DNA from 3 places in the Anabaena sp. FACHB-1391 genome. Region 2 is predicted to be linked to each of the others. Evidence: predicted binding sites of a transcription regulator. Region 2 holds the regulator's gene; each other region holds the start of a gene.
What was found. The regulator HrcA, encoded in region 2, represses chaperone genes, less so after heat shock. The targets are predictions, from matches to a motif close to TTAGCACTCNNGANTCNNGAGTGCTAA.

Region 1 (4,238 bases), on a different contig from region 2:
CACCTTATGCGGGCAAGATGCCCGCACCACAAGAGTTTTATGATTAATATCTGTACTTGATAATATCGGAAACTGCTGTAAATAACTGATTTACAGCAGATTTTATCTTCATGAGGTAGGCTTTTAGCGGGCAAGATGCCCGCACCACAAGAGTTTTATGATTAATATCTGTACTTGATAATATCGGAAACTGCTGTAAATAACTGATTTACAGCAGATTTTATCTTCATGAGGTAGGCTTTTAGCGGGCAAGATGCCCGCACCACAAGAGTTTTATGATTAATATCTGTACTTGATAATATCGGAAACTGCTGTAAATAACTGATTTACAGCAGATTTTATCTTCATGAGGTAGGCTTTTAGCGGGCAAGATGCCCGCACCACAAGAGTTTTATGATTAATATCTGTACTTGATAATATCGGAAACTGCTGTAAATAACTGATTTAAGCACCACGTTTTACAGATTCATCAAAAATTCGCAAAAAAAACAGCCGCCTCCTTACGGAAGCGGCTATTTATTTAAAGGTAGGAAAAGATTCTAGTAGTCGTAATCTCCACCACCCATACCAGCGCCAGCAGCGGGAGCGCCATCTTTAGGTTCTGGCTTGTCAACAACAATACATTCGGTTGTTAACACCATACCAGCGATAGAAGCGGCATTTTGCAGAGCAGAACGAGTTACTTTGGCTGGGTCAACAATACCAGCGGCCAACATATCTACAAATTCGTTGGTAGAAGCATTGAAACCAATGTTGAAGTCCTTCTCTTTGACTCTTTCTGCAATTACAGCGCCGTTTTGACCGGCGTTTTCTGCAATTCTCTTCAGAGGTGCAGGTAAAGCGCGAGCGACGATTAAAGCACCAGTTAACTCTTCATCTTTGAGGTGACTGTGGGCCCAAGTTTCTAACTGAGGAGCGAGGTGAGCCAAGGTTGTACCACCACCGGGAACAATACCTTCTTCTACAGCGGCCTTGGTAGCGTTGATAGCGTCTTCCAAGCGTAGCTTCTTGTCCTTCATTTCGGTTTCGGTAGCTGCACCAACTTTAACTACAGCTACACCACCGGACAATTTAGCCAAACGCTCTTGGAGTTTTTCTTTGTCGTAGGAAGATTCGGTTTCTTCCATTTGACGACGGATTTGTTCGCAACGGGCTTTGACACCAGCTTCATTACCTTCAGCCACAATGGTGGTGCTGTCTTTGGTGATGGTGATGCGACGAGCTTTACCTAAGCTTTCTATCTTGGTGGTATCTAGTTTCAAACCAGCGTCTTCGGTAATCATTTGACCACCGGTTAAGACAGCGATATCTTCTAGCATAGCCTTACGGCGATCGCCAAAACCAGGAGCTTTCACAGCAGCAACGTTAAGAACACCGCGTAAACGGTTAACTACCAAAGTTGCTAAGGCTTCTTTTTCGATGTCTTCAGCGATAATTACCAAAGGACGGCCGGAACGAGCTACTTGTTCGAGGACGGGAACTAAATCTTGGACTAAAGCAATTTTCTTGTCGGTTAACAAGATGAAAGGCTCATCAAAAACGGTTTCCATGCGCTCTGCATCGGTAGCGAAGTAAGGGGAAATATAACCCTTATCAAAGCGCATCCCTTCGGTGATTTCCAATTCGGTGGTCATAGACTTCCCTTCTTCTAGGGAAATTACGCCTTCTTTACCCACTTTGTCCATAGCTTGAGCAATCATGCTACCGACTTCTTCATCGTTACCAGCGGAAATTGCTGCAACTTGAGCGATCGCTTTAGAATCTTCTACAGGGCGGGCGTGTTCAGCAATTTTTTCGACTAAAAACGCAGATGCTTTATCAATACCGCGCTTTAATAAAATCGCATTAGCACCAGCAGCAACGTTCCGCAGACCTTCTTTAACGATAGCGTGAGCCAAAACGGTAGCTGTGGTTGTACCATCACCCGCAGCGTCGTTGGTTTTAGAAGCAGCTTGACGAATCAGAGCCACGCCAGTATTTTCGATGTGGTCTTCTAATTCAATTTCCTTAGCGATGGTGACACCATCATTAACGATTTGTGGTGCGCCGAATTTCTTTTCTAGAACGACGTTACGACCTTTAGGACCGAGGGTAACAGCTACAGCTTCAGCCAGAATATCAATACCACGCTCTAGAGCGCGACGGGCGTTTTCGTTGTAAATAATGCGCTTTGCCATAATAAATCTAAATCCCGATAGTAAATTGAATTTGTCTTGAAATTGGTGAATGGTAAAGAGATAATGGGGAAAACTCTTGACCTATCACCCATCCCTAACTAGCTAACGACTGCTAGAATGTCTTTTTCAGAAAGGAGTACATATTCTTCAGTACCCAGTTTGATATCAGTGCCAGCGTACTTGGAGTACAACACTTTATCGCCAATGTTGATGTCCATTGGTTGACGGCTACCGTCGTCATTACGCTTGCCAGGTCCAACAGCGGCGATTTCGCCTACTTGGGGTTTTTCCTGGGCATTATCGGGCAAATACAAACCGCCTGCGGTTTTTTCTTGGGGGGCGCTCACTTTGATGAAAACGCGATCGCCCAGGGGTTTAACGGTGGAAACGCTTAGAGATACAGCTGCCATACAAAATTTCTTGCTTTCTTAGCACTCTCGACTCATGAGTGCTAATTTAGCGAAAGATGGGACATAATAGCAATGCTGGCTCATGTACGGGTTTCCGAACTCAGGACAGGGTGGCGGTACTTAAGTGCAAATATCCAATTATTTTAGTTGTCAGGGTTTGTTGCGTAAGTAATGAATATTTTGATATGGACAAATTTATTTGCAAACTTGGGAAATTGTTATAGAACTGTAATCAGGGATCTACTCAATGAGTAACAGCACAGTGATCCACAAACAGCCATCTCGTCCCCAAAACTACTAGGGACTAGAGACCAGGGAGCAGGGAACAGGGAGCAGGGAACAGGGAATAATTGCCAATTACCCATGACCCATTCACACAAAAACTCTAGACTTTGTGTAACCACAAACAGATAAATGCTCAATTCTGTTACAAATCCGCTAGTCTAGAACTTGGGAATGTTGTTAACCAGGATTGGGGAAGCGATAACCCCATCAGTTATCAGACAGCCGTTCCATAAGCATCTTCACAACTCAAGCCAAAAACTTGCGTGTTTGTTGTTCTAGAACGATAATGGTATATTACCTAGATGCGGTCTGGTATCGCCAATTAAGCCCAGAAGTCATGAGATCAAGTCATCTAAGACCAGTGAATTGGCAATTAGTATGGTGAAAAAATCTGCATTGCATTTTTAACCCATACTTCAAAAACTTCCCCGGTTGATTTTGAACCTCTGATAGAGGTTTCACCGCCGAAGGATATAGTAAAGCAGCAGTGGACCAATGAAAGCGCGGGTGAGTTTTGAGCTAGGGTCGTCTTGAAAAAATACCGACTTGTGATTCACAACGACGATGATTTAATCAGGGTTTTTTAGCCTGCACTTTTCAAATGGACATATAATAGCGCATTATGAAGACTACTGCTATACGTATCCTTACTAGACTTTTGCCATCCACCTACTAGTATGTTGAAAGTGACTACCACTTTTAAGACTTAGGGGCGATAAAGGTAATTTCAGTGGGAAAAAGACAACACAATCAAGTCATCCACCATACAGGATAACTATATCAACACCCTAATGGATCGAAGCGCGACAAGTGCCACTGTTATGAAAGAAACCAGCATGAAAGAACACAAACGACTTTTACTGATTGATGATGACCCCAACCTCATCTTGCTGGTGAAGGATTACTTAGAGTTCCGAGGCTATGAAATCGGAACGGCAGAAAATGGAAGAGAAGCTCTGGATATTCTAGAACATGACGTTCCAGATATGATTATTTGTGACGTGATGATGCCGGAAATGGACGGATACACTTTTGTCGAACAAGTCCGACAAAACGAACGCACTGGCTGGATTCCTGTTCTCTTCCTCTCGGCTAAAGGACAAAGCACGGAGAGAGTTAAGAGTTTAAATAAAGGTGGGGACGTATATATGGTCAAGCCTTTTGAACCTGAAGAACTCGTAGCACAAGTAGAATCTTCGCTTAAGCAAACTGTTCGTTGGAAAGAACACCAAAGCAAGGGGAGCGGCGACAATGCTTCTCGCATCCAAGTTCCTTTCGATGTCCAGCTAACCCCAACGGAACTGAAAGTTGTACAGTTTGTAGCTAGGGGTTTAGCTAACCGCGAAATCGCTGAAGAATTAAATGT
Region 2 (4,238 bases):
ACTAGCTTTTACCACTGTACCAGCAGCAGCAGCCAAAATCGGTGTACCTTTTGCTCCCGCAATATCAATTCCTTCATGTTCGTATTTACGAAAACCTTGAGAAATAATTCCTTGGGTCGGCCAAATCAAGCTAGTATCAGGTGCGGGTGCGGAGTTAATTAGAGAAACTGTCTGAGTCAAGGCCGGGGAAACCCTATTTAACACCAAACAGCAGGATATTAAACCTATTAAAGTATAATTGCAAAAGCGGTAAATATTAACTTTTTTCATCAGTTTCTAGCCTAGTAATTGCTATAGCAGCGAAAAGGAAGTCAGAGCCGACTGCTGTAAATGAAAAAATGCTATAGTTATTTCCTAGTTCAATCTCAAATGTGTCACATCAGGACAATTATTACAATTATTTGGTTAAATTTACAACTTATGCAACATCCCATTGGTAATCCGCTGTAAAATGTTGACAACCGGATATTTACCTTTTTAATTCCCACATCTTGATTAAGTAAAAATTGAACAATTAGGAATTAGTTAAATATTGTATTTTCAACTCCTTTCTTATTTTCTATTTCTATAGGTGGCCGGACACACAAATATATCAAAGATCCAAATAAAGGCATTGCAAATAACCAAAATAATTGATTATTTTGCCAACCCCGTCGCATCATATCATCTCCTAATAACGTTGGAAATAATAAACTCAACATGATAAAGTCTAAACTCATGACATGAATAAACCTGTTATTTTGCCACTGTTCGACAAAATTACTCCAATTTCCTTGTAAACTAAAGGTAAATAAAACCGTTGCAGCTAAAGTTAATAAAATTCCCAAAATCCGGGAATCCAGTATTTTCAAAAATGATTTTTTTTCACCTATAAACTTTTGATTAGGTTCTCTTAAAGCCAAGTATGGTAAAAGTGCAAATGCACCTAAAGCAAAAGTACCAATAGCAAAAGGCCAAGCGGGGATTTTTTGACCTCTACCATCAAAAAAGACTACTGCACTATATATAAAAGGCCAAATCCCCATGATATTAAATAAACATATAATCAGGGGATTAATTTCTTGCCAATTTCCTGTAGAGAGATTTTTTATTAACTCAAAAGTATCAGGTTGTTCGGGAGGAGCAAAGAAAAAGGCATAGGAAATAAATCCTAGCCATAATAGACCAAAAGTAATTTTTCTCATCATGATTGAAATATAAAACCTTGAAAAAGCAAAAGCATTTAAAAATAGCTAAAGTCACCAAAAAACCAGTTCCCTATTCCCTTGTGATCATGGCAATTTTTCAGGCCAATTTCATGGAAATTAACTAACTAAAAGCTTCTGAGAGATAATCTGCTGCTGCTGCGACCACAGCGATCGCACTTTCATAGTCTAACCTAGTTGGACCCAAAACCCCCACACTTCCCACCGGCACAGAACCCCGACGATAAATAGCAGAAATCAAAGTACAAGTGCGAATAGGTTTGAGAGGATTTTCTGCACCAATTCTTACCGTTACCTTAGATTTACTAGTATCATCTATTTCCGGCTCTTCACAAATTAAATGCCAAAGTTGGTCTTGTTCCTCTTCCAACAATTGCATAATTGTTTGTACCTGTTGTACCTGAGAAAATTCTGGTTGTCGTAAAACCTCTCCGATACCCTTTACCATAATTTGTGTAGCTGTCGGTGCAAGAGCGCGATTAGTTAATTCTACCAGAGAACTTTTCAATAATTCGCCATAAACTCGAAATTCTTGATCTAATTCATTCCAATCAAGATAGCCTATTTCTAATAAACTTTGTCCTCGTAAGTGACTATTTAAAAAATTAGAAACAATCTGCAATTGATGATCAATCACCTCCTCATTCGGTTTAATTACTGATGATTCTGAAAATAAATCCATCACTTTAGAATGGGTTTCATAACTATCGGTAACCACAATTAACATAATCCTACCAGCTTCAATTTGCACCAATTGTAAATGGCGTAACTTTGCTATTGTAGTTTGCGGCATCGTAATTAAGCTAATACAGCCGCTTAATGTTGCTAAAATTTGTCCCGCACCTTGTAACAAAGCTTCTAAACTCCAATCTTCCCAGTGTAGACGTTTTTGTAATACCGCTTCTACTTCTTTCACTAACGTCTCTGATGGTACAATTAATTGATCCACATAAATCCGATAACCAGAATCAGAAGGAATTCTCCCCGCAGAGGTATGTGGTTGGTAAAGTAACCCTGATTTTTCTAAGCCCCCCATGACATTGCGAATAGTAGCCGAGCTAACACCTAAATCGAAACCATCAATTAGGGCTTTAGATCCTACTGGCTCTGCTGTAGCAATATAATGACGTACAGTGGCCGAAAGTATATTTTGTTGGCGATTAGTCAAATGGACTTGCATAGTTGATATTTTTACTGTAGGCAAATTTTAATCAAAAGTTGAAAAAATGCGTGGTTTGCACCACCAAAACCCCAAAAAAGAATTAATTATTAATTAATATAAGATAGCAAATTATATACACATATTGTGTTCATTAAACACAAAATTTACCTTAGGCATTTATTGGCTGTATTTGTTATCAACATATAGCTGAAAACAGAACATCAGGTAAATTCCCAACTTTTTCAGTAGTATCTCATAGTACTCTAACACAAGCTGTGGTTTTAGTTACAAAATATTAATATTTCTTTGTGAATATACAAACTGATAAACTGGAGGAATAGAAGGAAAGAATCTTCCCTCTTCCCTCTTCCCTCTTCCCTCTTCCCTAATATTGCGGAACTGAAGGATCAACTAAAATTGAGTAAGCATCAATACCACCCATAATGTTTTTAACATTTGTAAATCCTTGACCAACTAACCATTGACACATCTGAGCGGATCGCATACCATGATGGCAAAGAACCAGAGTTTCAATATGCGGATTAAAGCGAGTAGAGATTTGTTGACTCCATTGCTCATATTCACTCAAAGGAAGATTGACAAATCCCTCTATTCGTGATATGGCAAGTTCTTGGGGTTCACGCACATCTATTAACTGAATCGTGCCTTTATCCGCACTAAGGCATTGTGCTATGTATTCAACACTAATTTGAGTAAAGGGTTGAGCAAATGATTTATCCGTCATGCAGTTTCTCTAAAAAATCCTATACTATTTATGTTGGCAGAAAAAACTGGAAAATATAACTAGTGTGAATAATAATGTGAATAATAAACCCTCACCTTTAAATTTACTTGTAGTTGCTTTCGTAACACTATTACTGGTTAGTATTGCGGTATTTTACTGGGTCTTTGGTAAAAATTCCCCCACCCTTGTAGTTCCCAATTCTCAACCCAGGGCGGCTATATTCGTCCCGAAATTCTCACCAGCAATGGTTTCATTATTGGTAAATCCCGACGCTTTACAAAAAATAGCACAAAAAAGGGAATTGTCTCAAATTAAAAATAGTCTATTAGCCAAAAGTAATATAGATTACCAAAATGATATTAAACCCTGGCTGAATAATGAAATTACCCTAGCTGTCACAACCCTAGATATAGACCGTGACCCAGACAACGGACTACAAACAGGGTACTTAATGGCACTTGCAACCAAAAACCCAGTAAAAAGCCGCGAATTTTTAGAATTATTATTTTCTAAACGAGCTTTTGCAGGAAATGATTTAGAGGTCGAACGATATAAAGGTGTCAAAGTTATTTATGATCGTCAAGAATATTCACCATCCCAAATATCAAATAGTTTAGCTGGTGCAATTGTTAATAATTTTGTTTTATTTGCAAATCATTCCCAAGTCATCAAAGCAGCAATTAATAATTTACAAGCACCAGATTTAAACTTAGTTAGTTCTCTTGAATATCAAAAAGCTAGTCAACAAATACCCAAAAATTCTCTAGCTGTCACCTTCTTTAATTTACCCGAAATTGGCAAATGGCAGAAATTAGAATTAGCAGAAGCAACTTATCATAGCCAAATTCTATCTTTAGCCTTAAATTCTCAAGGATTGTTAGCAGAAAGTACCTTTTTAACAAACTCCCAAATTGTACCTCCATCTTTGCCATTATCTGAACCCGTCGCAGCATTACAGTACATTCCCGAATCAACAACTTTGGCAATTTCTGGAGCGAACTTGAGTAATTTAGGTAATAGTGATTTAGCAAAACTGTGGAAACAAGGAACAGCAACTATTTACGGTTCTAGTGAAGATGGTATTTCTCGACTAATACAACCTTTGATAAAAATCCAGCAAAACTTG
Region 3 (4,238 bases), on a different contig from region 2:
AAGTATGCTCCAGCATCACCCATAATGATGTGTGAGGGGTGAAAATTATGGCGTAAAAAACCCAATGCGGCCCCTCCCAAAGCCGCTAAAACTAAAGTAGCAGCCGCACGATTATCAAATTGGGCAGAAACTCCTAATAAACTAATAGCAGTAATAAAACTGATACCACCAGCTAAACCATCCATACCGTCCATGAGGTTAATGGCATTAGTGATTCCTACTACCCACAGTACCGTTAAGGCCATAGATAAGAGAGAATCAACTGGTGTACCAAAGATAACTTTAATACTGATCCCGTTACCAACTAACAAAAGTGCTGTCGTCACCTGAGCCCATAACCGCACAGAGGCAGGTAAACCAAATTGGTCATCAATAAAGCCAACCAGAACTAAAATTGAACCTCCCAGGAGAATGGTTAAGACTTGAGCCAAAACGCCCTGGATTTCAATTGGCCGCAAGAGACTAGCTAAGACCAAAGCCGCAATTACACCCGCATAAATTGCCAAACCGCCGGCATTAGGTAAAGGTTCTTGATTCAGTCGTCGGGCATTGGGTTGGTCTGCCCAACCTACCTCTAAGGCAAATTTGCGAATTGTGGGAATTAAAAACCAGGTGACACCTGAAGCTAATAGAAATGTAAACACTACAGCTAACCAGCCGGAGCCGCTAGGTTTAGCAATGCCAAGGGATATAAGGAAGTTTTCTAGATTCATCTGCTCCCAAGACAATCATGGGTTTTATAGTTAAATATTAGTATCAACTGCTAATGGTAATGTATTTTGGGATTTTGATTGTGCATCTAAATTGTGAAATAAAATAAATTGTGCAAAGGGATTAGCACTCTTGGTCAGTGAGTGCTAAATTGTCTAATGGAAGTATATAGAGAAATAAAACATGGCCAAGGTTATTGCATTTAATGAAGAATCACGGCGTGCTTTAGAAAAGGGTATTAACACCCTAGCAGATGCGGTGAAGATCACTTTGGGTCCAAAAGGACGGAACGTTCTATTGGAAAAAAAATTTGGTATTCCCCAAATTGTTAACGATGGTATTACTGTTGCCAAAGAAATTGAATTAGAAGATCCTTTAGAAAATACTGGTGCTAGATTGATTCAGGAAGTAGCATCGAAAACTAAAGATATAGCTGGCGATGGCACTACCACTGCCACAGTTATAGCACAAGCCTTGATTAAGGAAGGTTTAAAGAATGTTGCAGCGGGAACAAATCCCATGAGTTTGAAACGGGGTATTGATAAAACCGTTGAGGGACTGGTAGCAGAAATTGCCAAAATTTCTAGACCAGTAGAAGGAAGTGCTATTGCTCAAGTTGCCACAGTTTCCGCTGGAAATGATGCTGAAGTTGGCAATATGCTGGCATTGGCCATGGAAAAGGTGACAAAAGATGGTGTCATTACCGTGGAAGAATCTAAATCTCTCACTACTGAATTAGAAGTAGTTGAAGGAATGCAGATTGATAGAGGTTATATTTCTCCCTACTTCATCACCAATAACGAACGGATGACAGTAGAATTTGAAAATGCTCGCATCCTGATTACCGATAAAAAAATCAGCAGCATCCAAGATTTAGTACCTATATTGGAAAAAGTTGCCCGTTCAGGTCAACCTTTACTAATTATTGCTGAAGATGTAGACGGTGATGCTTTAGCAACTCTGGTTGTGAATAAATCTCGTGGTGTGTTGGCTGTAGCTGCCATTAAAGCTCCTGGTTTTGGCGATCGCCGTAAGGCTATGCTAGAAGATATTGCTATTCTCACCGATGGGCAATTAATTTCTGAGGAAATTGGTTTAAGCTTAGACACCGCTACCTTGGAAATGTTGGGAACTGCTGTAAAAATCAACATTGACAAAGAAAACACTACAATTGTCGCTGGTAGCACTGTTAAACCAGAAATCCAAAAACGAATTGCTCAAATTCGGAAACAGTTGGCAGAAACTGATTCCGATTATGATACCGAAAAACTGCAAGAACGCATTGCTAAGTTAGCTGGTGGTATTGCTGTGATTAAAGTTGGTGCAGCCACAGAAACCGAACTCAAGGACAGAAAACTACGAATTGAGGACGCACTTAATGCCACTAAAGCAGCTGTAGAAGAAGGTATTGTTCCCGGTGGTGGTACAACATTGATTCATCTATCTAGTAAGGTAGATGAAATTAAAGCCAAACTCTCCCCTGAAGAAAGAATTGGCGCTGATATCGTCCAAAAAGCCTTAGAAGCACCCCTGCGACAAATTGCAGACAATGCCGGAGTAGAAGGTTCTGTAATTGTGGCCAGAGTCCGGGAAACTGACTTAAATATCGGCTATAACGCAGCGACTGGGGAATTTGAAGACTTAATTGCTGCTGGTATCATTGATCCTGCCAAAGTGGTTCGTTCTGCTTTACAAAATGCCGCTTCTATTGCCGGTATGGTACTCACCACTGAAGCTATTATCGCCGAAAAACCTGAGAAACAAGCCGCTGCCCCTGATGCCGGTATGGGCGGTATGGGTGGTATGGGCGGTATGGGCGGTATGGGTGGTATGGGCGGTATGGGTGGTATGGGTGGTATGGGTGGTATGGGTATGTTCTAATTTGATACTGTCCCAAATCCATAATTTATGTAATTGATGAGTTACCCACCCCTAGAGTGCTGAGGGGTGGTTTTTTAACTAATTTTTTGGCTATAGCTGTAGCTAGGTTAATTAGGACGCTGCTTCCACCACTTTTGCTGGGCAGTCTTTACTATCAAGTCTGGTCATTATGGTTTATGTCTTAATCTTGATGGCTACAGCTATAAATAGGTAATATTGCCATTAATTCTCTTTCTGTTCCTGAAAAAACTTTTGGTAAATAGTTTTAGTATTTTCTTCATTAGCAGAAGTAGCAGTCATTTGATAATCAACCAAATTATCCACAAAAGGAAGAGATACCTTAAATGTACCATCAGCATTGAGTTTGACATTTTGACCATCAATAGTGACAATTGCATCTTGTTTTGTTGCACCATAAATCACTAATTCGGTATCAACGACAAACCAGAAATCTGTACTAGGACTACTGAAGACGTGAACTGTACCAGAACGAGCCAGACATAACCACTGATGATCATTAATTAAATAACCAATTTCTGTCATGTAATCACGTTCACCTTTGGGAATAGGTATATAACAATCATGAATTGCGGTTTCACATTCGTATTGTTGCACCAATTCAGGAAACTGATAGCTAAGGTCAAGGTTAGTAACATCATAGAGACGTACAGCCAAAGTCATAAATCCTTGATTCTTTAACATCTTTTGATGATTTATGGCTTGTTTCAACTTATCGCTATCAGAAATATACCAAGATACATAAGCCCATTTGGGAGTGCGGGGTGTGAAGATAATTCTGGTATTTTCATCAGCATTGATTTGGTTAATAGTAGTCCAAGCTGCTATTTCTGCATCTAACTCCATTGCGATGTTTTCATCTGTGGTTGTAGAAGGGAATGGAGTCGGTAATATTTCTTCTGCTATCTCAGGTATATTGGGTTCAATGTCATTGGTGATCGAATTTAAAGCCTCTTCCAGATTTAATGGTAAATCGGATAATAAATTTTGATCGGGTGGTGATTGGTGATTTGGTGGAAAGGATATACCGAGTAATTCTGATAAAGAGATATATTTATCTTCTCTAATTGGAGCAGGAGGTCTATTGAGCAATTCTGATAAAGATATGGTCTTTTGATCAGATGATGTTGATGTTAGTGGTTCGGATGTTTCTAGTAGAGAATTGGTAAATTCATCTATGGGTATGTCTGAGTCAATTAGATCGTGATGAATACTTGGGATTGGTGGATAATGATTATTGACGACAATCACAGGAGCTTCTGTATCCCACATTGTGCCATTATAGTCTAAATCAAGTTCATTAATTTCCTTTATCTGATCCTTTGGGGAAATTGTCTGGGTGAGAGCTAGATTATTTGCTGCTGTTGCTTGTGGAAAAATGTCCTCTTGAGAGTGATTACCGTTGAGTCCATTATGATTGTTAGTTGTAGTTGGTGGGATAGCTGCGTCTAGGGTTTCCTTGGTTGCTTCTTGAAAGAGGTAGTCATCCTCTAAATCTTCTGAATCTAATATATTTGAATTTGATTCAGTTGTTGCATTTAGCGATCGCTTTTTTCTTCCCCACAACAAAGGTAAACAACTAATTAAACCAACAATCAAAAATAAGGGTAATAGCAGCAAAAACCCGA

Region 1: groES (co-chaperone GroES) is a predicted target of HrcA. The motif match lies at 2,606-2,632, and genes of this name have one in related genera.
Region 3: groL (chaperonin GroEL) is a predicted target of HrcA. The motif match lies at 835-861, and genes of this name have one in related genera.

What each region holds. Positions count from the first base shown of each region.
Region 1 is NZ_JACJQS010000044.1:22,180-26,417, reverse strand. Features, by position in the region: gene groL (chaperonin GroEL) at 540-2,177, opposite strand; gene groES (co-chaperone GroES) at 2,276-2,587, opposite strand; gene H6F62_RS17610 (response regulator transcription factor) at 3,664-4,238, shown strand, end outside.
Region 2 is NZ_JACJQS010000004.1:80,826-85,063, reverse strand. Features, by position in the region: gene H6F62_RS03150 (M23 family metallopeptidase) at 1-270, opposite strand, end outside; gene H6F62_RS03145 (DUF2834 domain-containing protein) at 522-1,187, opposite strand; gene hrcA (heat-inducible transcriptional repressor HrcA) at 1,309-2,385, opposite strand; gene H6F62_RS03135 (rhodanese-like domain-containing protein) at 2,753-3,112, opposite strand; gene H6F62_RS03130 (DUF3352 domain-containing protein) at 3,189-4,238, shown strand, end outside.
Region 3 is NZ_JACJQS010000017.1:42,982-47,219, reverse strand. Features, by position in the region: gene H6F62_RS10275 (MraY family glycosyltransferase) at 1-713, opposite strand, end outside; gene groL (chaperonin GroEL) at 895-2,592, shown strand; gene H6F62_RS10265 (substrate-binding domain-containing protein) at 2,815-4,238, opposite strand, start outside.